3 regions of the Nonomuraea sp. CA-143628 genome follow, and region 3 is predicted to be linked to each of the others. Evidence: riboswitches for the same ligand, from Rfam matches in the RefSeq annotation. Region 3 holds a riboswitch; each other region holds the start of a gene.
The links. Region 3 has a riboswitch for cyclic di-AMP ahead of ACQP2T_RS12610 (hypothetical protein). Riboswitches for the same ligand answer to the same signal wherever they lie in the genome.

Region 1: it holds a riboswitch for cyclic di-AMP, as region 3 does, so the genes downstream of both, ACQP2T_RS36795 (CHAP domain-containing protein) here and ACQP2T_RS12610 (hypothetical protein) in region 3, are expected to answer to the same signal.
Region 2: it holds a riboswitch for cyclic di-AMP, as region 3 does, so the genes downstream of both, ACQP2T_RS01890 (C40 family peptidase) here and ACQP2T_RS12610 (hypothetical protein) in region 3, are expected to answer to the same signal.

The regions. Positions count from the first base shown of each region.
Region 1 is NZ_CP192072.1:8,067,828-8,078,108, forward strand. Features, by position in the region: gene ACQP2T_RS36775 (DUF6716 putative glycosyltransferase) at 1-1,048, opposite strand, end outside; gene ACQP2T_RS36780 (hypothetical protein) at 1,205-2,125, opposite strand; gene ACQP2T_RS36785 (aldo/keto reductase) at 2,246-3,073, shown strand; gene ACQP2T_RS36790 (Gfo/Idh/MocA family protein) at 3,093-4,046, shown strand; cyclic di-AMP (ydaO/yuaA leader) riboswitch at 4,165-4,303, shown strand; gene ACQP2T_RS36795 (CHAP domain-containing protein) at 4,316-4,999, shown strand; gene ACQP2T_RS36800 (hypothetical protein) at 5,249-5,413, shown strand; gene ACQP2T_RS36805 (YciI family protein) at 5,626-6,057, shown strand; gene ACQP2T_RS36810 (RNA polymerase sigma factor) at 6,419-7,663, shown strand; gene ACQP2T_RS36815 (ABC transporter substrate-binding protein) at 8,043-9,383, shown strand; gene ACQP2T_RS36820 (carbohydrate ABC transporter permease) at 9,441-10,281, shown strand, end outside.
Region 2 is NZ_CP192072.1:386,797-397,077, forward strand. Features, by position in the region: gene lysX (bifunctional lysylphosphatidylglycerol synthetase/lysine--tRNA ligase LysX) at 1-1,331, shown strand, start outside; gene ACQP2T_RS01885 (LuxR C-terminal-related transcriptional regulator) at 2,013-2,225, shown strand; gene ACQP2T_RS01890 (C40 family peptidase) at 2,289-3,332, opposite strand; cyclic di-AMP (ydaO/yuaA leader) riboswitch at 3,338-3,498, opposite strand; gene ACQP2T_RS01895 (amino-acid N-acetyltransferase) at 3,788-4,345, shown strand; gene ACQP2T_RS01900 (RDD family protein) at 4,443-5,768, shown strand; gene ACQP2T_RS01905 (RDD family protein) at 5,877-6,365, shown strand; gene ACQP2T_RS01910 (histone-like nucleoid-structuring protein Lsr2) at 6,887-7,219, shown strand; gene ACQP2T_RS01915 (ATP-dependent Clp protease ATP-binding subunit) at 7,975-10,281, shown strand, end outside.
Region 3 is NZ_CP192072.1:2,676,831-2,687,111, reverse strand. Features, by position in the region: gene ACQP2T_RS12615 (alpha/beta fold hydrolase) at 1-651, opposite strand, end outside; gene ACQP2T_RS12610 (hypothetical protein) at 777-1,517, opposite strand; cyclic di-AMP (ydaO/yuaA leader) riboswitch at 1,698-1,833, opposite strand; gene ACQP2T_RS12605 (DUF5302 domain-containing protein) at 1,998-2,198, opposite strand; gene ACQP2T_RS12600 (MDR family MFS transporter) at 2,246-3,694, opposite strand; gene ACQP2T_RS12595 (PadR family transcriptional regulator) at 3,751-4,281, shown strand; gene ACQP2T_RS12590 (aldo/keto reductase) at 4,284-5,087, opposite strand; gene ACQP2T_RS12585 (RNA-guided endonuclease InsQ/TnpB family protein) at 5,279-6,508, shown strand; gene ACQP2T_RS12580 (CDGSH iron-sulfur domain-containing protein) at 6,590-7,312, opposite strand; gene ACQP2T_RS12575 (MarR family winged helix-turn-helix transcriptional regulator) at 7,408-7,836, opposite strand; gene ACQP2T_RS12570 (SDR family NAD(P)-dependent oxidoreductase) at 7,904-8,716, shown strand; gene ACQP2T_RS12565 (nuclear transport factor 2 family protein) at 8,719-9,105, shown strand; gene ACQP2T_RS12560 (ABC transporter substrate-binding protein) at 9,262-10,281, shown strand, end outside.

The DNA of each region.
Region 1 (10,281 bases), 5.4 Mb from region 3:
GCTCCGGCCCGTCGAGCAGCGACCTGGCCGGGACCCGCGGGCCGTGGGCCACCAGGCCGCCCAGCAGCCCGGCCCAGTCGTTGCGCTCCACCGGGTGGAAGTAGTTGGCCGCGCACCACCCGGCGTCGGCGGCGCGGAAGCCGCCGCCGACCAGCTCGTCGAGCGTGCCCAGCAGCCCGCTGTCCTCGAACACCAGGTTGATCATCTCCGCGCTCACACCGAAGTCGCTCAGCACCAGCAGCGGCACGTCCTGCGCGATGGCCTCCAGCGCCGCCGTCGAGCTGACGGTCACGAACCCGGCCGCCTGGGCCAGCTGGTCGTGCATCGAGCCCGCCTCGAACGCCACCCGCCCCGGCTCGCCGAGCTCGCGCCAGAGCCGCTGGTAGTGGAAGCGCTCGTTGTGCGTCTGCCGCTCGTCCTCCAGGGCGCGTAGCTTCACCACCACGTCCAGGTCCGGGCGGCGGGCGGCCAGCTCGGCCAGGGACAGCAGGATGCGTTCGCGATCCTCGCGCTCACGCGGCACCTTGGCCTGGGTGGCGAAGACCACCCGGTTCCCGCCGCCGCGCACGGCCCGCGGGCGCAGGAACGGCAGCCGGGCCAGCCCGACCGCCCCTCCCCCACCGAGCTGGGCGGCGATCCCGCCGAACTCGGCCACCTCCCGCTCGCTGTGCACCACGAACAGGTCGCACCCGCTGCGGAACAGCCACGCCTTCTCCGTCGCGGGCACCGAGATGCCCGGCAGCCCGGTCACGAACACCGGCCGCGGCCGCAGCCCGGCGAACGCCTCGGCCACCAGCACGTCCACGACCGGACCCGTACAGGCCACGATGATCGCGTCCGGCCGCGTCCGCTCGGCCAGACGCCGCACCGCCCGCGCCGGCATCAGCGGCGGCGCGGGACGCCCGCCCACGGCGGCGGCGATCTGCTCCGGCGAGGGCGCGATGGGCGTGCGCACCACCGCGAGGTCCGTCTCGCAGCCGGATGGCAGGTCGTCGAGCAGGCAGGCCGCCCACTTCAGGTACGAGTCGGAGTCGGCCACGGCCAGCACTCTCAAGTGGTCACTCCAGTCAAATACGGGCAGACGCCCGGTCGTATGGGTTGAACGCCGGTCTTGACCGGCCGTTCCAGTCACGTACGGAGCAGCCGGTCAGCCGCGGGATGAGCCGGTCACCCGGCGACTCACGTCAGCGGCGGGATAAGCCGATCATCCGGCGACTCCGGTCAGGTGGGAACGCAGGTCGGGGGCCGCCCTGCTGGTCCACCAGTCGTCCGGCACGTCCACCGCCTCGACAGCGACGCCGCGCGGGCCGAGCAGCACACGCAGCGAGGTGATCGCGGTGGACGGCAGGCTGAGCACCCGCTGGGCGGGGTCGAGGCCGCGCAGCGTCAGCTCGGCCGGCACGCCGGCGTCGTGCACGGTGATCTCGGGCCGCTCGCGGATGACCGCCACGTCGGCGGGGTCCTCGCGGCGATGCGGGAAGTAGGCCAGCGGCTCCTCGGCGGCCCGCTCCATCAGCCAGCTCAGGTAGCGGTCCCGGTGGACCAGCCCGTTCCTGACCAGGGAGGTGCCGAGCACGACGGTCCGCTCGGCCGGGCCCGGCCCGCTCAGCGGCTGCTCGCGCAGCCAGCCGAAGTCGTGGCGGACCAGGTCGACGCCCGCCGCGCGGACGGCCGCCGCCAGCTCGTCGGTCACCGGCAGCGCGGTGAAGACCGACACCCGGCTCGCGCGCAGCCTGATCGCCGCCGCCAGCCCCAGGGCCGCGCGCAGCTTTCCCGGGTGGGCCCGCGCCCGCAACAGCGGTTTGTACGGCCCTTCGGCCAGGAGAGACAGCAACCGGAGCGTGGCCAGCCCGTCATCGACGATCACGATGCGGCCCGGATGGGAGACGAGCCAGCGCAGCTGAACCCGGCCGGAGAAGGCGTCGCCGACGGCGTGCGGGGAGCGCGGCATGCGCTCGCGCGGCTCGGCCAGCTCCAGCCCCTCGGGCAGAGCCAGGCCGGACAGCTCCCGGCGGGTGGCCTTGAGCGCTCGCAGCCCGGCACGCGGCACGACGACCGTGGCAGGCCCGAGCAGCCCAGCGCGGTGCGCCTCTATGGCGCACAGCATCTGAAGCGGGGACTCCACCCAGGCCGACGCCTGTTTGCCCACTCTGTTACCCCCGCGGGGTGATAGCCCGATCACGACCGCTTCAAGCTAGCCCGGCCGCCTTAAGCCGCCAGAAACGGGACATGAACAATGGGACCTATGAACTCCCTACTACTCAACAGCGACGGCGTGCAGGTGCCGCAGCTCGGGTTCGGCGTCTGGCAGGTGCCGAACGACGAGGCAGAACAGGTCGTGACGACCGCTCTGGAGGTCGGTTACCGACACATCGACACGGCCGGCGCGTACGGGAACGAGGAGGGCGTCGGCCGGGCCGTACGCGCCTCGGGGATCCCGCGCGAGAAGCTGTTCGTCACCACCAAGCTCTTCAACAACAACCACGGTCGGGCGGAGGAGGCGTTCGACGAGAGCCTGTCGCGGCTCGGGCTCGACTACGTGGACCTGTACCTGATCCACTGGCCGGTCCCGTCGCAGGACAAGTACCTCCAGGCGTGGCGCGGCCTGGAGAAGATCTACCGTCAAGGCCGGGCGAAGGCGATCGGTGTGTCCAATTTCACCCCCGAGACACTCACCCGGGTGATCGACGAGGCGGACATCACTCCGGCCATCAATCAGATCGAGCTGCACCCGCACTTCCAGCAACGGCGGATGCGGCAGTTCCACGAGGACAACGGCATCCTCACGGAGGCGTGGAGCCCGCTGGGGCAGGGCAAGGGCCTGCTCGGCGACCCGGCGCTCGCCGTGCTGTCGGAGAAGCACGCCAGGACGCCTGCGCAGATCGTGCTGCGCTGGCACATCCAGCTCGGCAACGTGGTGATCCCCAAATCGGTCACGCCGGCGCGGATCAAGGAGAACTTCGAGGTGTTCGACTTTGTCCTCGACACCGAGGACATGGCGGCCATCGGCGCGCTGAACCAGGAGAACGGCCGCATCGGCCCCAACCCGGACACTTTCGCCTGGATGGGGTGATTCCCTACGATCTTTCCTCATGAAGGATCTCTCATGGGGTATCGCGGCCACGGGTGTCATCGCCGCAAGGGTCGGGGCGGTCATCGCCGCTGAGCCAGGGATGCGGGTGGCCGCCGTAGGTTCGCGCGACCTCGGCCGCGCGCGGGCGCTGGCCTCGGAACTGGGCGCCGAGTCGGCGTACGGCTCGTACGCGGAGCTGTGCGCCGACCCCGGCGTCGACGCCGTCTACGTGGCGACCCCGCACGCCCAGCACCTGGAGGTCGCCGAGGCGGCGATCGCGGCGGGCAAGGCGGTGCTGTGCGAGAAGCCGCTCGCCGCGTCCGTCGCCGACGCCGAGCGGATGGTCCGCCTCGCGCGCGAGGCCGGGGTGTTCCTGATGGAAGCCATGTGGACCCGGTTCAATCCGCTCATCCAGCGGGTGGCCGCCGATCCCCGGTTCGGGGAGATCCGCTCGGTCCAGGCGTCGTTCGGCTTCAAGGCCCCGTACGACCCCGCGCACCGGCTGTGGGCGCCGGAGCTGGGCGGCGGGGCGCTGCTCGACCTGGGCGTCTACTCGTTCGGGCTGGCGCAGCTGTTCCTCGGGATGCCCTCACGGATGCACGTCACGGGCTCGCTGGCGCCCTCGGGGGTGGACGCGGAGGCGGGCGGGTTGCTGGTCTATCCGGACGGCAGGCGGGCTCTGGTGGAGTGCTCGCTGCTGGGCCCGTACGCGAACGACGCCCTCGTGGTGGGCACCGACATGCGCGCCCACATCAAGGCGCCGTTCTGGGCGCCGGAGCGGGTCGTGCTGAGCGGGCCGTCGATGGAGACCGAGGAGCTCGTGCTCGATCCGGCGGACAACGGATACGCCGGCGAGGTGCGCGAGGTACGGGACGCCATGACCGAAGGCAGGACCGAATCCGCGATCATGCCACTTGACGAAAGCCTTGCCATGATGGGGCTTCTGGCCGACGCGAGGGGGCAACTCTCCTAGCTGGGGGTTTATCCATTTGTAAGACCCTTGCCACTTGCATTACCTTTGTGGTCATATGAGGCATACGTCCGGTTTGTCCGTTCGTTGCCAGACCATCGCACAAAGGCATCACAGGACCGTCCTGTGACCGCTGAATCCGCCTCGCGCGGAACCGGGGACCCACCGTCCTTTGGGGTGTATCGGCACGTCACGTGCCGTAGGACAGCTTCCACGTCCGAACCCGTCAGCTAACCCGGTAAGCGGCATGGAAGCAAGGAGTTACCCCCTCGATGGCCAAGTCCCATCTTTTTCGTGGCACCAAGTCGACCTTCGCTCACGCCGTCCTCGGCGTGAGCGTCGCGGCCGCCGTTTTCGCCGGCCAGTCCGCCGCCCACGCTGACACCACCGCCACCCACGCTGCCGCGGCTCCGGCACACGCCGCCGCCGCGAAGAGCCACCCGGAGAGCGAGCTCAAGGCCAAGGCCACGGTCTCGCGGGTTCTGGCACTGGCCAAGGCCCAGGTCGGCACCACTGAGAACGCCTATGGCGGCGGCACCAAGTTCCAGAAGTGGTACATGAACTCCCCGCGCGCCCTGGAGACCCTCAGGCGCGACGGCGGCACCCGGGCGGACTACCTGAACGCCGCCTGGTGCTCGATGTTCGTCTCGTGGGTCGGCGACCAGTCCGGCGCGCGCAGCATGATCGGCTGGGACGCCTACACGGTCGAGCACGCGAAGTGGTTCGCCCGCAACAACCACTGGGGCACGACCCCGAAGCCGGGCGCCGTGGTGTTCTTCTCGTGGGGCGGCAGCAAGAGCCTGGACGACATCGAGCACGTCGGCTTCGTCGTCAAGGACAACCACGACGGCACGATCTCCACGATCGAGGGCAACACCGGCAACGGCAGCGTCCAGCAGCGCGTCCGGCAGACGTCCCAGGTGGTCGGCTACGGCTACCCGAGCTACGGCGCCTGACGACTTCCTGATCGAGGGCTCTCCTGCCGACGAGCGCGCGTCCTTCCGGATGCGCGCTCGTCGGCGTCTTACGCTCCCGTACCAGCGTCTTGCCGAAAAGCCCATCACGTTGGGCTGAACAGCGCATGGCTGCCTTATCTGCCCATCAGACCGCAACCCCCCAAGTTTGGGGATGTCACGGGCCTGCCGTCACCTCAGACACTGACGGTGGCCGGACAGCGAGCCGGTTCTCGATACTGAGGAGGGGACATGTCACCGACGACGCAGCAGGACAACTGGCGCTTCTGCAACAAGTGCTACACCCTTTGGTGGAATGGCCGCCCCGACAACGGACACTGCCCCGCAGGCGGTGCCCACGAGGGACACGGCAGTTGGAACTTCTACCTCCCGGCGAACCCCGCCGAGCACATCTGACGCAAAACCGGGCCCCCATCCGGCCGATCTCCCCGCGACGCCACGTCTTCGCGGGGAGATCGGCGTTGGATCCCACAAGTCGGGAGGGACAGCCCCACCAGACGGGCGTCGTCGATCCGCGCCGCGTACTACTCTTCCTCTGCTCACGTGTCGATTCGGGGTCTGACCGTTCGACGCGTTCGTGAGAGTGAAGGAGGCGGATCGTGAAGTTCATGATCGTAGGGAAGGCGAACGAGGCGACCGAGGCCGGCGAACTGCCCAGCCGGGAGCTCGTCGACGCGATGGGCGCCTACAACGAGAGCCTGGCCAAGGCGGGGGTGCTGCTGGCCGCCGAAGGGCTGTACCCCAGCTCCCACGGTGCGCAGATCGCCTACACCAAGGATGGCAAGGCGACGGTGCTCGACGGGCCGTTCGCCGAGGCCAAGGAGCTCATCGCCGGGTTCTGGCTGATCCAGGTCAAGTCCCGGGAAGAGGCCATCGAATGGGCGCTGCGGGTGCCGGTTCCCGGTGGGCATGAGGGGGTCGGGCTGGATGTCTGGCAGGTGTTCGACGCCGCCGACCTGCCGGACGAGTCGATGACCCCGGAGGCGGCCGAACGCGAGGCGCCATTGCGCGAGCGCCTGAGAGGTTCCGCCGAACGGTAGAAGCCGCTGCCCCGCCAGGGAGCCCCCGCTCCCCGCCTACTCCGTTCCCGGACTCGGACCGCTCTCCGACCCCGGCGTGGCCGCCCGACCCCAGCGTGACGGCCCGACTCCGCGACCGGCTCGCCCGCCGGGCGGCGCACCGCGAAAGGGGCCTTGTCATGATCACCTCGGCCGGGTCGGGGCGCACCGCGAAAGGGGCCTTGTCACGATCGCCCCCGGCCGGGTCGGGGCGCACCGCGAAAGGGCCTTGTCACGATCACCCCGGCGGCGGGGTGAGGGCGGACCGTCCCCCGGCCCCCAGCCCCTTCCCCCAAGCCCCGAGCTTGCGGGAGCTGGGGCGGGCTGGTCTTATGGCCAGGTGATGGCTTCCGATACGCATCGGGCGATCGAGACGGTCTGGCGGATGGAGGCGGCGCGGCTCATCGCCGGCCTGACCGGGCTGGTGCACGACCTCGGCCTGGCCGAGGAGCTGGCCCAGGACGCCCTGGTCGCGGCGCTGGAGCAGTGGCCGGAGTCGGGGGTGCCGGGCAATCCCGGCGCCTGGCTCATGACCGTCTCCAAGCGCCGCGCCATCGACCTGCTGCGTCGTCAGGAACGCTACGCGCGCAAGCTGGCCGAGATGGGCCGCGAGCTGTCGGAGGAGCCGGGTGCCGACGAGGAACTGCCCGGCGCCGATGAGATCGAGGACGACCTGCTGCGGCTGGTGTTCACGGCGTGTCATCCGGTGCTGTCCACGGAGGCCCGGGTGGCGCTCACGCTGCGGGTGCTCGGCGGGCTGAGCACTGACGAGATCGCCAGGGCGTTCCTGGTCCCGGAGCCGACGGTGGCGCAGCGGATCGTACGAGCCAAGCGGACGCTGGCCGACAAGCAGGTGCCGTTCGAGGTGCCGCAGGGCGAGGAGCTGGCCGGACGCCTGTCGTCGGTCCTGGAGGTCATCTACCTGATCTTCAACGAGGGCTACTCGGCCACGGCCGGTGATGACTGGATGCGGCCCGGACTCTGCGAGGACGCGCTGCGGCTCGGCCGGGTGCTGGCCGGGCTGATGCCCAAGGAGCCCGAAGTGCACGGCCTGGTCGCGTTGATGGAGATCCAGGCGTCGCGCGCTGCCGCCCGGGTGGGACCGTCCGGCGAGCCGATCCTGCTGCTGGAGCAGAACCGGGGCCGCTGGGACCGCCTGCTCATCCGCCGTGGCCTGGACGCGCTCCAGCGGGCCGAGGATCTCGGCGGCGACCTGGGCCCGTACGTGCTGCAAGCCGCCATCGCCGCCTGTCACGCCAGGGCGCTCACCCCCGAGGAGACCGACTGGCGGGCCATCGCCACCCTCTACGAGGCGCTGGCACGGATGTCGCGATCCCCGGTCGTCGAGCTCAACCGGGCGGTCGCGCTCGCCATGGCGTATGGTCCGGCGGTCGGGCTGGAGCTGGTGGACCAACTGGTCGACGAACCGGCGCTGAAGGGCTACCACCTGCTGCCGAGCGTACGCGGGGATCTGCTGGTCAAGCTGGGGCGAAAGGGTGAGGCGCGCGCCGAGTTCGAACGGGCGGCGGCCATGACCCGCAACACCCGCGAGCGCACCCTGCTGCGAGAGCGCGCCGCCGCCTGCTGATCCCTGTCGCCCGCTGATCCCCGCCAACACGCCGTACGGACGCCGCAGCAAGCGCGACCGCGAGCCCGACCGCGCTCGTGACCACGGGCGTGACCATGAGAAAAGCCCGCAGTGTGTGGGCGACATGCCCAGAAAGCAAACACAAACGAGCCTCTTGTGATGGGAGCGCTCCCAAACGGCTCTTTGCGTCGTAAGTAACCAAAAATCCCCTTTTTGAATGAGAAATCGCACCATTGGTAACGGTTGCGTTTCAGCGCATTGACGGGCACAGGCCATAAGTGCACCCTTTGTGGGAGCGCTCCCAAGGATTTCCCACCGCGGCCCGGAGCGTGTGTCGCGGTGCACCTCCCCCACCCATTCACCCGAGAAGGGGTCCACCATGTTGAACCGCAAGCGTCGCGGCGGTCTCGCCGCGGCTTCCGCCCTGGCGGCGGCGGCCCTGACCGTCGCATCCTGCGGCTCCGGCGGCACTCCGGCGGCCAGCAACGCACCCGCGTCCTCGGCGGCCGCCGAACCGGTCACGATCCGGGTGCAGACTTTCGGCGGCGGCTCGAACTTCGGCTACAAGAACGCCATCACGAAGTGGAACGCCGAGCACAAGGACATCCAGATCAAGGAAGAGCACCTGACCGACCAGTTCGAGCAGCAGTACTGGCCGCAGATGATCCAGTGGCTGCAGGCGGGCAACGGCGCGGGCGACGTGGTCGGCATCGACGAAGGTGGCATGGGCCTGGCCAAGGCGCACCCGGAGTGGTGGGCGGACCTGAAGGAATTCGGCCTGGACTCCCGCAAGGCGGACTTCCCCGCCTGGAAGTGGGAGAACGGCCTCACCGCCGACGGCAAGCTGTTCGGCCTGGGCACCGACATCGGCGGGATGAGCATCTGCTACCGCTCGGATCTGTTCAAGAAGGCCGGGTTACCCTCCGAGCGGGACAAGGTCAGCGCCCTCTGGCCTACTTGGGACGCCTTCATGAAGGTCGGCCAGCAGTTCCAGGCGAAGGTGAAGGACACCAAGTTCGCCGACGGCACGAACACCCTCTACCAGGTGGTCCTCTACCAGGAGGCGGCCAAGAACGGCAACGTCACCTATTTCGACAAGGACAACAACCTCATCGTCGACAAGAACCCGGCGGTGAAGGCGGGCTTCGACTTCGCCACGAAGATGAGCCAGCAGGGCCTGACCGCCAAGCTGCGTAACTTCACCGACGAGTGGGCGGCGGGCACTCAGAAGGGCGCGTTCGCCACGGTCGGCTGCCCGTCGTGGATGCTCGGCGTGGTCAGCGGCAACGCGGGCGACGGCGGCAAGGGCAAGTGGGACGTGGCCGCGGTACCCGGCGGCGGCGGCAACTGGGGCGGCTCCTGGCTGTCGGTGCCCAAGCAGAGCAAGCACCCGAAGGAAGCCGCCGCGGTGGCGGACTACCTGACCAGCGCGCAGACCGAGGCGAGCATCTTCACCGACTTCGGCAACATGCCGAGCAACACGGCGGCGCAGCAGGACGCGGCCGTGCAGGGCGCGAAGAACGAGTTCTTCAACAACGCCCCCATCGGCGAGATCTTCGCCAAGTCGGCGTCGAGCCTCCAGCCGGTCTTCCTCGGCGTGAAGCACGCCCAGGTCAAGAACGCCATCGAGTCGGTGATCCAGGGCATGGACGACGGCTCGGTGCCCTACGGCAAGGCCTGGCAGCAGTTGGTCGACGACGCGGTGAAGGCCGCGGGCTGATCTTCCCTGCCCGGCCCGCCATGAGCGGGCCGGGCTACTGCCGCCGAAAGGTCTCTTATGAGTATCGACACCCTTCCGCGGGAGGTGCGGCGCAGCCAGCACCTCCCGCCCGGCCGCCGCTGGCGTTCCAGACTGGACGTCAAGGTGATGCCGTACACCCTGGTGTCCCCGTACTTCATCCTGTTCGCCGCCTTCGGGCTCTTCCCGCTGGCGTTCACCCTCTACTACTCGCTCTACGACTACGATCTGGCCGGGACCACGAAGTGGACCGGGCTGGGCAACTACGCCAAGCTGCTGGCCGATGAGGACTTCTGGAACGCCGTGGTCAACACGGTCGGCATGTTCCTCCTGGCCACCATCCCGCAGTTGCTGCTGGCGCTGTTCCTGGCCAACGCGCTGAACAAGCGGCTCCGGCTGCGCCTGGCGATCCGGATGAGCGTGCTGCTGCCGCTGGTGACCTCGGTGGTCGCGGTGGCGGTCGTGTTCACCCAGCTCTTCGCCCGTGACTGGGGGCTGGTCAACTGGATCCTCAGCTGGTTCGGCGTGGACGCCATCAACTGGCGGGCCGAGCGGGTCCCGTCGTGGCTGGCCATCGCCACCATGGTCGACTGGCGCTGGACCGGCTACAACGCGATCATCTTCCTGGCCGGCATGCAGACGATCCCGCGCGACCTGTACGAGGCCGCGGCCATCGACGGGGCCTCGCGGCGGCGGCAGTTCTGGCAGATCACCCTGCCGATGCTCCGACCGACCATGATCTTCGTGGTGCTCAACTCCACGATCGGCGGGCTCACGCTGTTCTCCGAGCCGACGACGTTCTACAACGGCAACGTCGACGGCGGGTCGCAGGGCCAGTTCCAGACGGTCGCGATGTTCATCGTCAAGCAGGGCTTCCGCG
Region 2 (10,281 bases), 2.3 Mb from region 3:
CCGCGACCGGTGACAAGGTCGGCGTCGCGGGCCGCGTCATGCTCAACCGCGTGGGCGGCAAGCTCTGCTTCGCCACGCTCCGCGACGGCAGCGGCGACCTGCAGGTGATGATCTCGCTCGACAAGGTCGGCGAAGAGTCGCTGGCGGCCTGGAAGCGCGACGTCGACCTGGGCGACCACGTGGGTGTGGAGGGTGAGGTCATCACCTCCCGCCGCGGCGAGCTGTCGATCCTGGCCGACCGCTGGCAGATCACCGCCAAGTGCCTGCGCCCGCTGCCGGAGAAGCACGTCGGCCTCACCGACCCCGAGGCCCGCGTACGCCAGCGCTACGTCGACCTCATCGTCAACGACGAGGCCCGGGAGATGGCCCGCATCCGCAGCGCCACGGTGCGCGCGGTGCGCGACTTCTGGCACGAGGAGGGCTACCTCGAGGTCGAGACGCCCATGCTGCAGCCGATCCACGGTGGCGCGGCGGCCCGGCCGTTCAAGACCCACATCAACGCGTACAACATGGAGCTCTACCTTCGCATCGCGATCGAGCTCTACCTGAAGCGGCTCGTGGTCGGCGGCATCGAGAAGGTCTTCGAGATCAACCGCAACTTCCGCAACGAGGGCGCGGACTCCACGCACAACCCCGAGTTCACCATGATCGAGGCGTACGGCACCTACCTCGACTACAACGACATGGCCGACCTTACCCAGCGGATGTACCAGAAGGCCGTCGTGGCCGCCCTGGGCACCTCTGTGGTCGTTCACGACGGCGTCGAGGTGGATCTGGGCATCCCGGAGTGGCCGCGCATCACCCTGTACGGGGCGGTGTCCGAGGCGCTCGGCGAGGAGATCACCACCGAGACCCCGCTGGAGCAGGTCCGGAAACTCGCCGACGGGCGCGAGATCCACTGGGACCCGAAGTGGGGCCAGGGCAAGCTCGTCCAGGAGATCTTCGAGGCCCTCGTCGAGCACACGCTCATCCAGCCGACGTTCGTCATGGACTACCCGCTGGAGACCTCCCCGCTGACCCGTCAGCACCGCGACAACCCGCTGCTGACCGAGAAGTGGGACCTCATCGGGTTCGGCACGGAGCTGGGCACCGCCTACTCCGAGCTCGTCGACCCGGTCGAGCAGCGCCGGCGCCTGGTGGAGCAGTCGCTGCTGGCCGCCGGAGGCGACCCTGAGGCCATGCAGCTCGACGAGGACTTCCTGCAGGCGCTGGAGTACGCCATGCCGCCCACGGGTGGCATGGGGGCCGGGATCGACCGGATGATCATGGCCTTCACCGGCAAGAGCATCCGGGAAACGATCTTGTTCCCGCTGGTCAAGCCGACCAACTGACCCACCTGCCACCGAAGGGTGTCGGCCCGGCTGCCACGCCGGGCCGCATCGGTTCTGTCGGCCCGGCTCCCACGACGGGCCGTACCCGTCCGGCTCGCCGGTTCGCGGGCGCTGTCGGCGGTGAGGTTGACAGCGGTCCAATCTCCTGCGGCGAGTAGGAGAACGCGGGCGGCGATTTCCGCCAGTTTCTTTACGCGAGCGACGACCTTCGCCAGTTTTTTGACGCGGGCCGACGCGGTGAGCCGGCCATCTCCCGACCGCCTGCGCCGGGCCGCGATGAGCGGCGCCCCCTATGGCGCATGAACCGTTCATGGTCTTTGGCACGCACTGCCGACCCGGCCGCGCGGGGGTACGAAGGAGTGCCCCAAGCAGCCACATTTCCGATATCTCGCATATTGAAGGCGAATAATATTCGCGTTTTGTGGATCTAAGCCCAGCGGGTCCACAGTGCCCCTGGGGAGAGGGCTGTAAGGGCGGCTGTGATCCCTCATCGAGCCCCGAAGTGTGCCGACATATGGCGAGTACTTCACATACTGCCGATCATGTCAATGGCGATGGTCAGAGAGCGGTATTCGCTGGCTTGACGACCTTTCCAGAATGCGTTTACCGTCTGCGAGGACGAGCAGCAGCCCTGCTCGGACATAGACGTCTCGAGTTCTGCTGTTGGGGGGAGGGCTCCCGATGTATGTGCTCACTGAGGGCGTCGAGCTTAGCCACGCGGATCTGGCGTTGCTGGCGGAGCTTGCCAAGGGGGTCACGGTTGATCGGGTTGGCAGACGACTGGATATCAGCGGGCGCACGGTACGCCGGAGACTTCGGGGTATCTGCGATCGCATCGGCGTCGCCACCGCGATCGAGGCCGTTGCCTGGGCCGCCCGCCGTCAGCTCATCTGACCGCTCTATCGGCCCAGCCGCCCGGGCTCCAGCCGTCAGAGTGCTTGTCGTGGTGTCCGGAGGTCAGTCGGCGATGCGTACGGCGCCCGCGAACGGACGGCGGGCGATGGACGCGATGCGTACGACGTCGCCGGTCTGCGGCGCGTGGACCATCATGCCGCCGCCGATGTAGATGCCGACGTGGTGCAGGTCGCCATAGAAGAAGACCAGGTCGCCGGCGCGCAGCTCCTCCTTGGAGATGTGCCGTCCGGCCGTCCACTGGTCGCCGGTGTAGTGCGGCAGTGAGATGCCCACCCGCTGGTAGGCCGCCATCACGAGGCCGGAGCAGTCGTACGAGGTCGGCCCCTCGGCGCCCCAGACGTACGGCTTGAGCTGCTGCGTGAGCGCCCACCTGGCGGCCGTGGCCGCCTTGCCGGCGCCGATGACCGGCAGGTCGACCCGCGTGGCCCGGGTGCCGGGACGGCCCGCCTCGCCGATCGCCCGCTTGAAGAGGCTGCTCTCGACCTTGGTGACGAGACTGGTGATCTTGTCGCGCTTGGTGCCGAGGTCCTCGACGATCTTCTGGACCTCGTCGATGCGCGTCTTGGCGCTGGCTCTGGCCTCCTCGGCGGCCTGCCTGGCCGTGGTCACCTGGTTGACCTCGAAGCCCTGCTGCTGCTCCAGCGCGTAGGTGGTGGCCGCCCGGTCGAGGAAGTTCTCGGGGTCGTCGGAGGTGGCGAAGTTGAGTGGCTGGCCGAAGCCGCCGTTGATGTAGGCGCTCTGGGCCAGCAGCGCGGCCTTGGCGTGCTTGGCGGCCAGATCGGCCTCGCTGGTGGACAGCGTCTTCTGGGCCGCCTCAGCCGTCTTCTTGGCGGTCTTGAGCTTCTCTCGCTGGCCGTTGAACTGCTCGCTGAGCGTCTCGATCTCGGTGTGGAGCTCCTCGGCCTGCTTGGACAGGTCCTTCAGCGAGGGCTTGGGATCGGCGACGGCGGAGCCGACGGGTATGGCGAAGAGGAGGGTGGCGATGGTCGCCGCGATGACACCCAGTCGGGTGGGGATCTTCCGGAGCTCCGGAGGGCGGGCGTGAGCGCCTGCCGGCTTCCCCTCGCGATCGCGGGTCTGCTTCACCAACCAGCTCCTCTCATCGGCGCCTACCGGGTTAGCTGACGGGTTCGGGCCGGAGCAGCCCTACCGAACGACTCGCTCGGATTCACCCCATGGGTGGTGGCGTCGGGATGAGGTCGCCACCGGCGGGTCCCCGGCTCCCCTTACGGGGATTGGGCGCGTCTCCACGCTGGCTCGCGTGAGTGACATCGTCGCTGGACACTAGTGCACTCCGGGTTCGTGCTCAACCAGAACTGCCAAGTCTGTAGAGGTTTCGCAACCGAAGGGTCACGAGGTGGTCTCGTGCCTGCCGGTGCTGAACAAACTTTATGTCCTTTTTGCACCAAGTTCGCCAAGACATGGAAGCCTGTCGGCCAAGGGGATCCCTCATCGTGCTCGATCAACCACGAGATGTCATGAGATGGGAGAGACGTCAGAGTTAGGGGGAGGCCGTAATCGGATCTGTACGCTGGAGACCCATGGAGCAGGTCGCCGAAGTGACAGTCCCGGACACGGAAGTCGTCGTCCGGCGTGCCCGCACGCCGGATGTCAGGACGATCCGTCTCCTGGTCGACACCTACGCGGGCGCCGGGCCCCGGCTTCTGGAGAAGGCCACCGTCACTCTGTACGAGGACGTGCAGGAGTTCTGGATCGCCGAGCGCGGCGGCCAAGTGGTCGGTTGCGGCGCGCTGCACGTGCTTTGGGAGGATCTCGCGGAGATTCGCACGGTGGCCGTCGATCCGGAGTTCCGAGGCTTCGGAATCGGGCACCGGATCGTCTCTTCCTTGATCAAAACGGCCCGGGAACTCGGCCTGCGCCGGGTTTTCTGTCTGACTTTTGAGGTGGATTTTTTCGCGAGGCATGGATTCCGTCCCGTACAGGGCACTCCGGTCTCACCCGAGGTCTATGCGGAGCTGCTGGCCTCGTACGACGAGGGTGTCGCCGAGTTCCTCGACCTCGAACACGTCAAGCCCAACACCCTGGGGAACACCCGCATGCTTCTCCACCTGACATCGGGTGACGCGGACCTTGACTAATGGGAAAGGTGATTGTTGATACCTATGTCGATACGTTGGGCAGCACAGGCATGTGTCCTGACACGTGCCACATGCGCACTCGAAGCGAGGTGACACGGTGAGCACCGGACAGCCGCCGTATCCACAGGACGAATCCGGCGAGAACTCTGCGCCTGGCGGATCTGAATACGGACATCACAACGCGGGCCGTCCCTATGGCGAGCCCGACCCGGATGCGACGGTCGTTGGCTACCGGGCGGACGACGCCTACGGTCAGCAACCCAACTACGGGCAACAGCAGCCGGGCTACGGCCAGCAGCCGCAGTACGGTCAGCAGCAGCAGCCGGGCTACGGCCAGCAGCCGCAGCAACCGCAGTACGGGCAACAGCCCCAGTACGGGCAGCAGCCCGGCTACGGCCAGCAACCGGAATACGGCCAGCAGCCCAGTTACGGTGGGCAACCCGGATACGGTCAGCAGCAGGCTTCGGGTCAGCAACCCGACTACGGCCAGCCCAACTACGGTCAGCAGCCGCAATCGCAACCCGGTTACGGCCAGCAACCGCAGTCTCAGCCTGGATACGGCCAGCAACCCAGTTACGGGCAGCAGCAGCCGTCCCAGCCGGGCTACGGGCAGCAGCAGCCGTCGCAACCCGGCTACGGGCAGCAGCAGTACGGCCAGCAGCCCCCGTCGGGCCAGCAGCCCGGCTATGGTCAGCAGCCCCAGTACGGCCAGCAGCCCGGTTATGGGCAGCAGCAGCCGTCCCAGCCGGGCTATGGCCAGCAGCAGCCGTCACAACCCGGCTACGGCCAGCAGCAGTACGGCCAGCCTGACTACGGTCAGCAGCAGCAGTACGGCCAGCCCGCCTACGGCCAGCCCCAGTACGGCCAGCAGCCCGGCTACGGGCAGCAGCAGCCGCACGGGGTCCAACCGCCCGGCGCCCCGGCCCCGCTCGCCGAGTGGTGGCAGCGGCTCGTGGCGAGGATCATCGACGGTGTCATCTTCGGCATCGCGAACTGGGTGATCGGTCTCGTCTTCGGGGCCATCCTGCTCTCCAGCTACAACTCCGTGACCGGCGTCTCAAGCGGCCTGCTGGGGGCGACCGCCTACGCTGCCGTCATCGCCATCGTGATGACGGCGGTGTACGTCGCCTACGAGTTCTTCATGACCAAGATGAGCGGCCAGACGGTCGGCAAGATGGTCATGGGGATCAAGATCGTGCCGACGGGCACCATGCTGCCTCCGGGCGGCCTGTCGAACGACGTGGCGCTCAAGCGGGCCGGCATCACCTGGGGTGGATACATCCTCGGCATCATCCCGTGGGTCGGGTCGCTGCTCGGCGGGATCGTCGTCGCCCTGAACGGCGCCTCCCAGCTCTGGGACAAGCCGCTGCAGCAGACGTTCGCCGACAAGTTCAGCAACACGGTGGTAGTGAAGATCAAGTAGTCTTCGCGGACGCGAAACAGAGGCCGGCCCGTGGCTGGCCTCTGTTTTGTATGTGCGGGCGGCGGCAAAATGGGTAGCGGTCGGTTCGCCGAAGGGGCGAGGTGGGTTATGACCGGGTTGCCGCCGTGGAGTGACGCCGTCCCCGCGGAATGGTGGGAACGCCTGGCCGCCCGGCTCATTGAAGCCCTCGTCTTCGGTGTCTTCTATTACATTCTGTTCGTCGCGCTGTGGGGCGGCTTCCGAACTGTCGGGTTGCTGGAGGTGTTCGACGGCCGGTTGCCCGGCGTGTTCGCCTGGCTGCTCGGTGGGCTGGGATATACGGTCTATGACTGGGCCGCGCATTCCATGAGCGGCCGTACGTTCGGCAAGGCGATCATGAGGATTCGCCTCGAACCGAGCGGCCTTCGGCGCGGTGCACTGCTGAAACGAGCCCTGGTCTATCCGGGAGCGGCGATGGTCATGGGCATTCCGGTGCTCAATGTGCTGGCCGGAATCTTCGTCTTCGGCGTCGGGATCCTCATCTTGATCGACAAGCCGCTGCAGCGTGGGCCGCACGACCGGCTCGCCGGAACGCGGGTGATCAAAGATCTCCGCTGAGCCTTGTGGGCCTGGACAGAAGTCTTTCCGCAAAATTTTCGCTTGATCCGGTAAGGAGCCTGGAGAGACTGGCATTAGGCTATGGGGCGTCCGGGTTGCCGGATGTTGGCGCACATGGCACATGGACGGCATCCATGTACCACTATGGTCAGGTGCGGGCGGTTGTCCACCTCGTGAGGCATGAGGGGCGCTCATGCCCAGGCCGCTTGTGGATAAAGCGCCCATCGAAACCCCCGTCCGCTGTGGAGGCGAGGACGAATGCAGGCCGTTACCGACGTATTGTCAGCGCTGATCCCGCCGGTGGTGGTGGGCGCCGCCTTCATCTTTGGCGTAGTGAAGTTGGTCCGATCCGAGGCCGCTGGACGCCGTCCAAACCCCCAGGATCAGGCCGAGAACCACAACTGAGCCGCAACTGAGCCGCCGCTCAGCAGAATCTCTCTAGCGCTGAATTGTCTCCGCGCCTTTCCGGGTATATGTTTGCCCTGGCGAATGAAACAATGCTCCGCGAAAGGATTGCGTAGATGGCCAAGCAGATCCAGGAGATTCTCATCGATGACCTCGATGGGGGCGAGGCCAATGAGACGGTCAGCTTCGCTATTGACGGCTCCTCCTATGAGATTGACCTGAGCGACCTTAACGCCAAGAAGCTGAGGGACGCGCTCACGCCTTTCGTACAGCACGCTCGTCGGTCCGGTGCCGTGACCACGCGTCGGCGCGGTCGCGGCGGGCAGCGTGCGATGAGCCGCGAGAAGAGCTCGGAGATCCGGCAGTGGGCCAAGGCTCACGGTCTGCCGGTGAGCGAGCGTGGCCGAATCGCCTCTACCGTGGTGGAGAAGTACGAACAAGCTCACTAGAGAGCCATCTCCTGACCATGCGCTTATGCCGCTCGCCTAAGAACCCCGGCGAACGCCATAAGCGCATGATCATTTATAGCTGTCTCTCAAATGCTGGACGGTTCGTGACGGCGATCTTCTAATCGCCCATATGTGATCATTTTGGGCTGCCCGCTCGGTCGATTCCGGGCGGTTTTCTGGCATGGTGCGTTCCAGCCCCCGTGTGGGCTCCCCGGTGCGGCGACGGTCTGGATCGGTAACCGTGACCGTCCGGATCGGTAACCTCGCTGACCGGACCGGCGATTTCGCGGCCCGCGCGTGCCGTCCCGGGATCGGGATTTCGCGGCCTGCCGGGTGCCGTGGTGCGATCGGGATTCCGCGACTCGCGAGTGCCGTACCACGATCGATTGGCGGCGGGCGCGCTTCCTTACATAGGATGTTCGGGTATGGCTCACGGATGAGGCATCGGCGATGCGCGGGCGGGCTCTCTCCCCGGCACCGGCCGCAAGCCGATCCATGTTGATCTGCCGACGTCGTGGCGACCAATTCCAGGCGCTTCACGAGAGCGTCCTAAACATCGTTCGCTTGCGGCGTATCGGGAACACGTAACCCCCGATCGGTAGTTGGATAGAGGGTGAACGCCCTGCTCCCGGGGAACGTCTCTGCTATAGAGCGTGTCAGTGGCAGTGGGCACGGTTCGCCGAGCCAGGGCTAGCATGCGGGATGACGGGACCGGATTTACCGGCCTGACTGACCGCTCTGTGAGGAGCGACGAGATGTTCGAGAGGTTCACCGACCGAGCAAGGCGGGTTGTCGTCTTGGCCCAAGAAGAGGCCAGGATGCTCAACCACAACTACATCGGCACTGAGCACATTCTTCTTGGTTTGATCCATGAAGGTGAGGGCGTAGCCGCCAAGGCTCTGGAGAGCCTGGGCATCAGCCTTGAAGGAGTGCGTCAGCAGGTCGAGGAGATCATCGGCCAGGGCCAGTCGGCTCCGTCGGGGCACATTCCGTTCACCCCGCGGGCCAAGAAGGTTCTTGAGCTGTCGCTCCGTGAGGCTTTGCAGCTGGGTCACAACTACATCGGCACCGAGCACATCCTGCTCGGGCTCATCCGTGAGGGTGAGGGTGTGGCCGCCCAGGTGCTGGTCAAGCTTGGAGCCGATCTCAACCGTGTCAGGCAGCAGGTCATCCAGTTGCTCCACGGTTACCAGGGCAAGGAGCCGGCCGCCGCGGGTGGCCCGCAGGAGTCGGCCCCGTCGACCTCCCTGGTGCTCGACCAGTTCGGCCGCAACCTGACCCAGGCCGCCCGCGAGGGCAAGCTGGATCCGGTAATCGGCCGTGAGAAGGAGATCGAGCGGGTCATGCAGGTCCTCTCCCGGAGGACCAAGAACAACCCGGTTCTGATCGGCGAGCCCGGCGTCGGCAAGACCGCCGTCGTCGAGGGCCTGTCACAGAAGATCGTCAGGGGCGAGGTGCCCGAGACGCTGAAGGACAAGCAGCTCTACACCCTTGACCTCGGCGCTCTGGTGGCGGGTTCGCGCTACCGCGGCGACTTCGAAGAGCGCCTGAAGAAGGTGCTCAAGGAGATCCGCACGCGCGGCGACATCATCCTGTTCATCGACGAGCTGCACACGCTCGTCGGCGCGGGCGCGGCCGAGGGCGCGATCGACGCCGCCAGCATCCTCAAGCCGATGCTGGCGCGTGGCGAGCTGCAGACCATCGGTGCCACGACCCTCGACGAATACCGCAAATACCTGGAGAAGGACGCCGCTCTGGAGCGGCGCTTCCAGCCGATCCAGGTGGCCGAGCCCTCGCTCAGCCACACGATCGAGATCCTCAAGGGTCTGCGCGACCGCTACGAGGCGCACCACCGGGTGTCCATCACCGACGGCGCGCTGGTGGCCGCCGCGCAGCTGGCCGATCGCTACATCAGCGACCGCTACCTGCCCGACAAGGCGATCGACCTCATCGACGAGGCGGGTTCGCGGATGCGCATCCGCCGGATGACCGCTCCGCCGGACCTGCGCGAATACGACGAGAAGATCGCCAACGTCCGCAGGGACAAGGAGTCCGCGATCGACGCGCAGGACTTCGAGAAGGCGGCCGCGCTCCGTGACCAGGAGAAGCAGCTCCAGCTCAAGCGCGAGCGGCGCGAGAAGGAGTGGAAGGCCGGCGACATGGACGTCGTGGCCGAGGTCACCGAGGAGCTCATCGCCGAGGTCCTGGCGACGGCCACCGGCATCCCGGTCTTCAAGCTGACCGAGGAGGAGTCGCAGCGCCTGCTCCGCATGGAGGAGGAGCTGCACAAGCGGATCATCGGCCAGGACGACGCCATCAAGGGCCTGTCCAGGTCGATCCGGCGCACCCGCGCCGGGCTGAAGGACCCGCGCCGTCCCGGTGGCTCGTTCATCTTCGCCGGCCCGTCCGGTGTCGGTAAGACCGAGCTGTCCAAGGCGCTGGCGGAGTTCCTCTTCGGTGACGAAGACGCTCTGATCAGCCTGGACATGTCTGAGTTCATGGAGAAGCACACCGTCTCCCGGCTGTTCGGCTCGCCTCCCGGCTACGTCGGCTACGAGGAGGGCGGCCAGCTCACCGAGAAGGTGCGGCGCAAGCCGTTCTCCGTGGTCCTGTTCGACGAGATCGAGAAGGCCCACCCCGACATCTTCAACTCGCTGCTGCAGATCCTGGAAGACGGTCGCCTGACCGACGCCCAGGGCCGGGTGGTCGACTTCAAGAACACGGTCATCATCATGACCACCAACCTCGGCACCCGCGACATCTCCAAGGGCATCGGGGTCGGGTTCGCCAAGTCCAACGACGCCGACTCCAACTACGAGCGGATGAAGGCCAAGGTCCAGGAGGAGCTCAAGCAGCACTTCCGGCCCGAGTTCCTCAACCGTGTCGACGACATCGTGGTCTTCCACCAGCTGACGCCGGCGGAGATCATCCTGATCGTGGACCTGATGCTCGCTCAGGTCGACGCCCGGATGAAGGACCGCGACATGGGGCTCGATGTCTCGCCCGAGGCCAAGCAGCTGCTGGCCGACCGTGGTTACGACCCGGTCATGGGTGCCCGGCCG
Region 3 (10,281 bases):
CCGCTCCGTGCGGTCACCGGAGGCCATGATCGCGGCCAGCTGCCGGGTCGTGCCCGGCGGGTCGAAGCACCGGTCGTAGGCCTGGCCGGACAGCCGGAGGATGCGTTCCCGGTCCATGTCGAAGCCGGGTGAGCCGATCACCGCCCAGGTCCTCAAGGACTGGGCGAGCACGGCCTCCCGATCGGTCGGGGGCGCGGCGAGCAGCACCGCGCTGGCCTCCGGCGTGGGCGGGGCCACGTCCGGACCAGGGGTCGACATGATCGAGGTAAGGGTCAGCACCCGCTCGGGGTGCCGGATGGCGAGCGTCTGGGCGATCATCCCGCCCATCGAGGCGCCCACGACGTGGGCGGCGGGCCAGCCGAGGACGTCCATCAGCCCGGCCGCGTCGTCGGCCATGTCGTCCAGCAGATACGAAGAGGACGTCCCCAGTGTGGGAACGCCCTCGTCGTGCAGGTGTGTGGAAAGTCCGGAATCACGGTTGTCGAATCTGACAACGTGATGGCCCTGCTCCGCCAGGAGCTCGCAGAGCTCGTCGTCCCAGTGGATGAGCTGGGCGCCGAGCCCCATGATGAGGAGCAGGGGACGTCCGCCGGGTGAGCCGAAGGACTCGTACGCGATCTCGATGCCGTTCGCGGCTGCAAGCGTGGTCACGAGGTCAGAATGACATTCTGTTTCCCGGGACGCAAAGACCGTCAGCCTCGAAATCGACGACCATCAAGGCCGTCGGCTCCAGACCTGACGGCCGTCATCGAGACCGTCTTCGGACCTGACGGCCGTCAGCGCCGGACGAGCTTGCGGATCCGCTCGCGGCCGACCGTCGAGCCGCCGAACATGGCCAGCGCGACCGCCGCGGCGGCGCCACCGATGGCGTTCGACTCGACGATCTTCTCCTCAGCCTTGTCGGCCTTCTTGGCGGCCACCGGCACAGCCTTGGCGGGAGCGGGCTTGACCGCGGCGGGCTTGTCGCCCTCGGTCACGATCTTCGGGGGCTTGGCGGGGTTGTGGTCCACGACGGCGTACGAACCGGTCGAGTAGGGCAGCGGGTAGTTCTTCTTGCCCGGGCCGCTACCCCACTTGGTGATGACGTAGTCGATCTTGATGTGGCCCGCGCCACCGTTGCCGTCCACGCCCAGCGTGCTGGAGTTGAAGCGGCCACCGGTCAGGGCGGCGAAAGTCTTGGCGTCGAGGTCGAGCATGACGCCGCTGGAGGACGGCACACCCGGGCCGCGGTCGCCGACGAAGAAGGGCATCTTCTTGCCCTTGTAGACGACATAGCCCTCGGTCATGAGCGGCCAGCTCGGGCTGGCGGCGAGCCCCTTCTGCATGGGCTTGCCGCTGGCCGGCAACCCGGTGTCCCCGGCGCGGCCGGAGGAGTCGTCCCAGAAGTAGGACGCGGTGGTCTTGCCCTTGAGCAGGACCTTCTTGTCACTGCCGGTGTCGGCGTGTGCGGCGGTGCCTGCGCCGATGGAGATCGCACCGACGACTGCGGCGGTGAGCATGGCAGATCGAACAGACATGGAGTAGCAAAGTCCTTTATACGGGAACAAGGGGATTGCGCTCGCGAAAGATGGGCGTAGCCGGGCAAAACGCCAAACGGGCGCTACGCGGAGCGTGGAAGAGCGGGGGAAGGCGCCGGTCAGTCGGCGGACGACAACACGCGGGCTGGCGGCACGACGCGGGGGTTACGCATGCGGTAGGTGTCCTCTCCATCTCGCCTACCGGGTTAGCTGACGGGTTCGGACGTGGAGATGCCCTACCGACCGCGGTCGGATTCACCCCTAAGGAACGTTTGGTTCCCCGGTTCCCGCGAGCGGGATTCGGCGCCTGCCGGTTGGTACTCCCCTGTTGAAGCCCCAAAGTCACCGGCTGGTAACTCCATGAACTATAGGGAGCAAACCGGACAAAGGCAAACATAAGCCCATGAAACGGGCGAAGATCTACCTAGAGGGTCAAGAAAAAAGGGGGTACGGCATGCCGTACCCCCAGAAAAGCTCAGGTCAACCGCCGCTCTTCCGCCTGAAAGAACGCTTGCTGGCGGCGGGCCCGTGAGCGCCGTGAATCTTGGAAGGGTCGTTGCCCCTGCCACCCGCGCTCGAGTCGGCATGCTGGTTACGCTTGCGCTCCAGCGCCTCGCGGAACTTGCGCTTCATCTCGTCCTCGGGAGTTTCGTCGACTTCCGGCTCCGGTGTTTCCGCCATGAGGACCTCCTGGTGTTGGGGACAAGGACAGCTTCGCATGACGGCGCTCAGGACGCGAAACTGGCCTCGACCTTGGGCTGCGGGGTTTCGCGGTCGATCCGCGCACCGGGCATGGCGATCAGGGCGGCCAGCGCCACGAGGGCGCCCACGACACCCAGCGAGGGGATGACCAGGGCCGCGGCCGAGGCGTGCGCGGCGGCCAGCCCGTGCAGCGGCGCCTCGGTGGCGATGACAGAGGTGTAGGCGGTGCCGGCCAGCGCCAGGGCGACCGAGCCGCCGATCTGGCGGAAGAAGGTCAGGTTGGCCGAGGCCGTACCCATGTACTGGGGCGGCACCGAGTCCCGCACGGCCACGGTCAGGCCGGAGAGCATCGGGCCCATGCCGAGGCCGATCAGCGCCATCCACCCGACGAGCACCCAGGGCGGCGTGTCCAGCGTCAGACCGGCGCACAGCAGCGTGCCCACGACCAGCAGGAACGGCGCCGCCACCAGCCACGGCTTGTAGACGCGCGTCCGGCTGATCAGCGCGCCCACGACCATGCTGCCCACCACCATGGCCAGGGTCAGCGGGTAGATCCGCAGCCCCGACTCGGTGGCGCTGGCGCCGAGCGCCTCCTGGAAGTAGCGCGGCAGGAACACCACACCGGCGAACATGCAGAAGGCGGTGAAGAAGGACGTCACGTTGACCAGCGTGTACGTACGGTTCCGGAACAGGTGCATGGGCATGATGGGCGCCTCGGCCCGCCTCTCCACCACCACGAACACCACGAGCGACACCAGAGCCAGCACGATCGGCCCGATCACCGGGACGCTGGTCCAGGTGTGGCCGTCGAGCCCCTTCTCGGTCAGGCCGATGAGCAGCGCGCTGATGGCCACCGTGAAGACCCCGATGCCCAGATAATCAGGCCGCCCGCCGCCATGCCCCGACTGGCGCGGCAGGCGCCGCACGATGATCGCGATCAGCACCAGGCCGATCGGCACGTTCACATAAAAGGCCCAGCGCCAGCTCGCGTGGTCGGTGAAGAGCCCGCCCAGGAACGGCCCGGCGAGGTAGCTGAGCGCCATCACCCCGCCCATCGCGCCCTGCACCCGGGCCCCGCCCTTCTCCGGCGGGAACAGTTCGAGCACCAGGGCGATCGACAGCGGCAGCAGCGCGCCCGCGCCCAAGCCCTGCAACGCGCGGAACAGGATGAGCTGCGTCATGTCCTGCGCCACCCCGCACAACGCCGAGCCCAGGAGGAACACGGACATGCCGATCAACAGCAGCGGCTTCCTGCCGTGCTGGTCCGACAGCCTTCCATAGAGGGGCACGGTCACGGTCGAGGTCAGCAGGTAGGCCGTGACGACCCAGGTGTAGAGATCGACGCCGCCCAGCTCCGTGATGATCCGTGGCAGAGCCGTACCGACGATCGTCTGGTCGAGCATTCCCAAGAACATGCCGCCGAGCACGGCGACCAGCAGGAGGCCATCGCCTCTGCGCTTCATGTCAGTATTCACGTGTGGAGAGTGACATGTAAGAATTGACATGTCAAGCCATTGCTATGCTGGCCGACATGTCCCTACGGATCGCGCTGCTCGGGCTCCTCGACGCCAAGGGGCCGGCCAGCGGCTACGACCTGGCGAAATCCTTCGAGCGGTCGCTCAATCACGTCTGGCAGGCCGGGCACACGCAGATCTACCCGGAGCTGGTGAAGATGGCCGCCGACGGGCTGGTGGCGGTCGAGTCGGAGGGGGCGCGCGGACGGAAGATGTACGCGATCACGCCCGAGGGCGCGGAGCAGCTGCGCTCCTGGCTGGTCGAGCACGAACCGGCCGGTGCGATACGCAGCGAGGTGGCTCTCCAGGCGTTCCTGCTTCCGCTGCTCGACAAGGAGTCGGCCATCGCGGTGGTCGAGCGCATCAGGGCGGCGGGCCGGGAGCGGCTGGCCGTCCTGGAGTGCAAAGACCCGTCGAAGTTCGGCAGGTACGCGCTCAGCCTCGGCCTCGCGCAGAGCCGTTCGGCGCTCGCCTGGGCCGACGAGACTCTGGCCGAGCTGCGCGGGCTGGAGCCGGCCGACCAACCGGCCCCAGCCCACCCGCAGTAGGGCTAGGAAAGCAGGGACAGCTCTTCATCGGTGAGGACGAGGTCGGCCGCGGCGGCCGAGTCGATGATGCTCTCCGGCCTGCTGGCCCCCGGGATGGGGATCACCACGGGGCTGCGCGCCAGCTCCCAGGCCAGGCAGACCTGCTGCGGCGACACGCCCCGCGCCGCCGCCACCGTGCCGAACGCCGTGTGCTTGCCGCCGAGCTCGGACGCCGAGCTGATGCCGCCCAGCGGCGACCACGGCAGGAACGCCACCCCGAGCTCCGCGCACACGTCGATCTCCGGCTCGCTGGTCCGGAACTTCGGCGAGTACTCGTTCTGCACACTGGCCAGTCGCCCGCCCAGGATCTCGTGGGCGAGCCTGATCTGCTCCGGGTTGGCGTTGGAGATGCCCGCCATCAGGATCTTCCCCGCGTCGAGCAGGTCGCGCAGGCCGCCGAGCGTCTCCTCGTACGGCACGGCGGGGTCGGGCCGGTGATGCTGATAGAGCCCGATCGCCTCCACCCCCAGCGCCTTCAAGGAGCGCTCGCACGCCTCGGCCAGGTAGTCCGGCCGGCCGTTGACCTGCCACCCGCCGCCCTCTACCCGGGTGTGGCCGCCCTTGGTGGCCACGAGCACGTCGCCGGTGTCGCCGCTCCAGCTCGCCAGGGCCTTGGCCACGATCCGCTCGTTGTGGCCCACCTGGTCGGCCGACGGCGTGTAGGCGTCGGCGGTGTCGATGAGGGTGACTCCCGCGTCGAGCGCCGCGTGGATGGTCTTGATCGACTGGGCTTCGTCGGGCATGTGCCCCGCTACGGACATGGGCATGGCGCCTAGCCCGATGGCGCCGACACGGGTCTGGCCAATAGATCGTGTGTTCATCTGAATGGTGGCGCGGAGACCCGGTCCTTTAGGGCCGGGAGGAAGCGCCACCCCTCCTCTCGAAAACAGTATGGAAAGACTCGGTCACGTTCGGTAATATGTGCGGTGGGTGAGAGTACTGTTACAGGAGGTGCGCGTTGGCGATCCGCCGCTCCGCCACCAAACGCACCGGCCTGCCCACGATCGTGCAACTGCGACTCACACCCACCCCAGCCCAGGCCGACGCCTTGGCGGCGACGGTGCTGTTGTGCAATGAGGCGGCCACCGTCGTGTCCCGGCTGGCCTGGCAGCACCGCACCTTCACTGTGGTGGAGTTGCACCGGCTGGCCTACTACGAGGTGCGTGCGCAGGTGGCCGGGCTGGGCTCGCAAGCGGCCGTGCGGGCGATCGCCCGGGTCGCCGGCGCCTACGCCAACCGGCGGGCCAGCAAGAAACGCGCGCACATCTTCCGCCCGCACGGCGCCGTCCCCTACGACGCCCGGCTGATGAGCTGGAATCGTGACGCCCGGACCGTGTCGCTGTGGACCCCCAGCGGCCGCGTCACCGTCCCCTACACCGGCCGCCCAGAAGATCTCAAGGTCGTGGACGCGTTGCCGGTGGGGGAGGTCGACGTGATCTGCTGGCGCGGGGTGTGGCTGCTGCAGGTCGCGCTCACCCTGCCCAAGCCGGCGGTGCGTGAGCCGGTCGGCGGCTTCCTCGGGGTGGATCAAGGGGTGGCGAACCTGGCGGTCACCTGCGACGGCGCGGTGCTGCCCGGCCCTGCCCTGACGGGCCCGGTCGGCGGTAACGGCCACGTCCGCACGCTGCGGGAGCGGCGGCACCGGCAACGTCGTCGGCTGCAGAAGAAGGGGACGTCGGCGGCGCGGCGGGTGCTGCGCCGCCTGACCGGTCGTGAGCACCGGATGATGACCGACCTCAACCACCAAATCAGTAAGCATGTGGTGCGTGAAGCCGAACGCACCGGTCGTGGTGTCGCCCTGGAGGATCTGCAGGGCATCCGCGGCCGGGTAAGGGCTCATCGGTTCCAGCTGCGCACCCTGCACAGCTGGGCGTTCGCCCAGCAGATCACCTTCACCCGCTACAAGGCCGCCCGTGCCGGGGTCGCCTTCGTGTTGGTCGACCCCGCCTACACCTCGCAAGCGTGTCCGGAGTGCGGGCATGTCAGCCGGGCGAACAGGCCGGCGCGGGGCCGGTTCGTCTGCACCAGGTGTGGCCTCGCTGGGCACGCCGACCACATCGCGGCCCGCAATATCGCCACACGCGGCGCAGCGGACTGGGCTGCCATCAACCAGCCACACGCTACCGGCCTCCCTTCACCCAGACGGGACCGTGAGAGCAAACCACCAGCTTCAACCGGTGGTAGCTGATGAACCCATCCTCCTCATGGCGCGGAGGTGGGGTCGAAGCGGGGTCAGGCCCCGGCAAGCGAGGGTGAGGTCGAACCGGGGTCAGGCGCCGGTAAAGCGGATGGTCACGTGCGAGCCATCGCAGAACGGCTTGTTCCTCGAGTTTCCGCACCTGCAGAGCGTGACGCGGTTGCGTACCTCGTAGTTCTGGCCGTCGGCCGAGGTGACCGGAATGCCGCCGCGTACCCAGATCGGCCCGCCCACGCCCGCCACCTCGTCCTCGACGATGCCGATGGACGGCGGCAACTCGGGCTCGATCGGCGAGCGGGACAGCGACAACTCGGGTTCGAACGGCGAGCGGGACGGCGGCAGCTCGGGTTCGAGCGGCGAGCGGGACGCCCAGGCGGTGAGCCGGCCCGACGGGCAGTGCGCGGCCTGTCGCGCGGCGGTCTCGCCCTGTCCGGGGATCTTGAGGAGCTTCCACACCTGCCCGTCCGCATCGCAGAAGCGGGCGAACGCACAGAACGCGGGCGCGTCGGTGAGCGCCAGTTCGGGCCCGGTCTGCTCCTCCGCCTGCCCCAGGTATGACCGCTGCGAGGCGGTCTCCGTGCCGTCGAACCGCACCCGCTCGTGGCTGCCGTCGCAGTAGGGCTTGTTCTGCGAACGGCCGCAGCGGCAGAGCTCGTACGACTCCGCGACCGGATAGTCCTCGCCCTGGACCCACTTCGTCGACTGGCCCATCGCGTCGCCGCCGATGACCTGCCTGGCCATGGGGACCGATCCGGTCACCACGTAGGGACCGTCGGGCGTCACCTCGATGCGCATACGTCTCCCACCTCGCGCGGGCGGGGGGCCGTGGACCATGCTTCCCGGCAGGGATCGGCCGAAACCCGCAGGCTGAGCCCGGTCTGACCGCCTGTCTAGTCCCGGACGTTCTGCGCCAGCTGGGTGAGAATCTCCTCGAACAAGGCGGTCTGCTCCTCGCTGAGCCCCGCGCGCAGGCGAGTGTCGAAGGCCATCGCCACCTCACGCAGCCGATGGAACAACCGCTCCCCTTCCTCGGTCAGCTCGACCACGTGGACGCGCCGGTTGGCGGGGTCGCGGCGACGGGTCAGCAGGCCGCCGCTCTCCATCGCGTTGAGGTGGTGGGTCAGCGTCGCCCCCTGGATGCCCACCGCCTCGGCGAGCTCGCGCTGGTTGCCCAGCTGCCGGGACTTGATCGTGACGAGGATCTGCCAGACCGGGGCCGACCCGCCGGCGGCGGCGAGCGCGTCGTCAAAGGCCCGGCTCAGGGTCCTGGCGGTGGTGGTGAGCAGCAGGCCGATCGGCGGCCGGACGGGTGGCATCATGCCGCCGAGTTTAGCAGTGCCATCTAACCGTTTGACATCTAATGCTTCGATATCTATCGTCAAGGACATGCAGCCAAACTCTTCCCTCAGTGGCAAGGTCGCGGTCGTGGCGGGGGCCAGCCGCGGCATCGGAGCCGTCACCGCCCGCGCCCTGGCCCAGGCCGGCGCCGCCGTGGTGCTCGGCGCCCGCGACACGCAGGCGGTCGAACAGGTCGCCGCGGACATCCGCTTCGACGGCGGACAAGCGCTGGCCGTATCCCTTGACGTCGGCGACGCGGCATCGAGTGAGCGACTGGTCCAGCGGGCGCTGGAGACCTTCGGCCGGCTGGACGCGGCCTTCAACAACGCCACCGACGGGCCGATGCCCGCGCCGCTGGCCGACATCGATCCCGACGACTTCGACCGGGGCATCCGCACGAACGTGCGCGGCACCTTCCTCGGCATGAAGTACCAGATCCGGGCCATGCTCGCCTCAGGTGGCGGCTCGATCGTCAACATGGCCTCGCTCGCCGGGGTGCAGGGCCACTCGGGCCTGAGCGCGTACGTGGCGGGCAAGGCCGGGATCATCGGCCTGACGAAGGTGGCCGCGCTCGACTACGCCGACCAGGGCGTCCGCGTCAACGTGGTCGCCCCCGGCCCGATCCTCACCCACCACCTGGAGGCGGCGGGCGAGGAGGCGCAGCGCCTGGCCGGACTGTCGACGCCCATGCGGCGCGTCGGCCAATCAGGAGAGGTGGCCGCGGCGGTCGTGTGGCTCTGCTCCGACCAGTCGTCGTTCATCACCGGAGTGACCTTGCCCATCGACGGCGGGCAGGCGGCGGGCAACAAGCCCGCTCGCATGTACCGCCAGGGCCAGCCCATGGAGAGACAGGAGATCTGATCATGACCATCGACCAGCGACTCGACGAACTCAGCAGGCAGTGGATGGCGGCCGAGCGCCGCGGCGACACCGAAGCGCTCGACGCGCTCACCGTGCCCGACTTCACCCTCGTGGGGCCGCTCGGCTTCATCCTGAACAAGGACCAGTGGCTGGCGCGCTACCGCGGAGGCGGCATGGTCACGCACGAGATGAGCTGGGCGGACGTCACCGTACGGGAATACGGCGACACGGCGGTGGCCATCGGCGTGCTGGCGCAGCGCGCCGCGTTCCAGGGCACACCGGCCGACGGGCGCTTTCGCGTCACCCAGATCTCGGTCAAGGACGGGGACCGGCGCCTGCTGGCGAGCCTCCACTACAGCCCGATCGCGGCCCCACCGGGCCGCCCCTGACCCCGTATCTCTCTCCATCCGGTTAAGCCCCGCAAAAACCGGGGTAACGGGACGAAGTTGGCTAAACTCGACAAGTGTCGACATAGCCCCTTATTCCGACTGGTATAGTCGGTTTTCGTCGCGAGCCTGACTGGCGGCTCGGACAGAGAGGGATTGATGCAGGGCGGAACAACTCGCCTGGCGGGCACGGGCCTGGCGATCGTGCTGACGCTCGCCGCGTGCGGCGGCGTCGACACGGGCGGCTCGACAGGTACGGCGGCCAAGCAGGAGATCACGGTCACCGCGTTCGCGGGGGCCTGGGGCGAGCTGTTCAAGAAATCGTTCGTCGAACCGTTCGAACGCGACACGGGCGTCAAGGTGAACCTCGTCTACGGCGCGAACGCCGAATGGCTCACCAAGCTGCGCGCGGCCGGCGGCGAGAACCCGCCGTTCGACGTCATCGCCTTCACGCCCGACGCCTCGCGCCCCGCCGCGGCCACCGGTCTGCTCCAGCCGCTCCCGACCGACCGGCTGGCGCACTGGAAGGAGCTGGACCCCGTACTGACCGAGAAGTCCGCCTATGACGGCAAGCAGTACGGGGTGCCGCTCACCACGGGTTCGACCGGGCTGATGTACCGGACCGACAAGATCAAGAACCCGCCCGCCGACTGGTCGGACATCTTCGACAAGCAGTACTGCGGCCATGTCGCGCTGCCGCCCCTGACCTACAACCCGGGCCTGGAGTTCTTCTCCGCCCTGGTCACCTCCCAGGGCGGCAAGCTGTCCGACCCCGCCGCGGTGGACAAGGCGTTCACCCAGCTGGCGAAGCTGAAGGGCTGCGTGTCGTCGTTCCCGGCCAACGCCGGCAACGCCGCCACGGTCATGGAGAACGGCGACGCCTGGATCATGCCCTTCTGGGACGGCCGCGCCTTCGCCATGGAGCAGGCCGGCTCGCCGATCGGCTACACCTATCCCAAGTCCGGTCCGGTGGGCGCGCTGACCTCCTACTTCGTCGCCGCCGGCACGGCGAAGACCGTTCTCGCCACCAAGTTCCTCGACTACTTGACGGCCGCGGCCAACCAGAAGCCGTTCGCCGAGGGCACCTGGTACGCCGCCGGGAACGACACGATCACCTACAGCAAGGAGTTCGACCAGCGGGTGCAGCACGGCCCCGAGGTCTATCGCAAGTTCATCTGG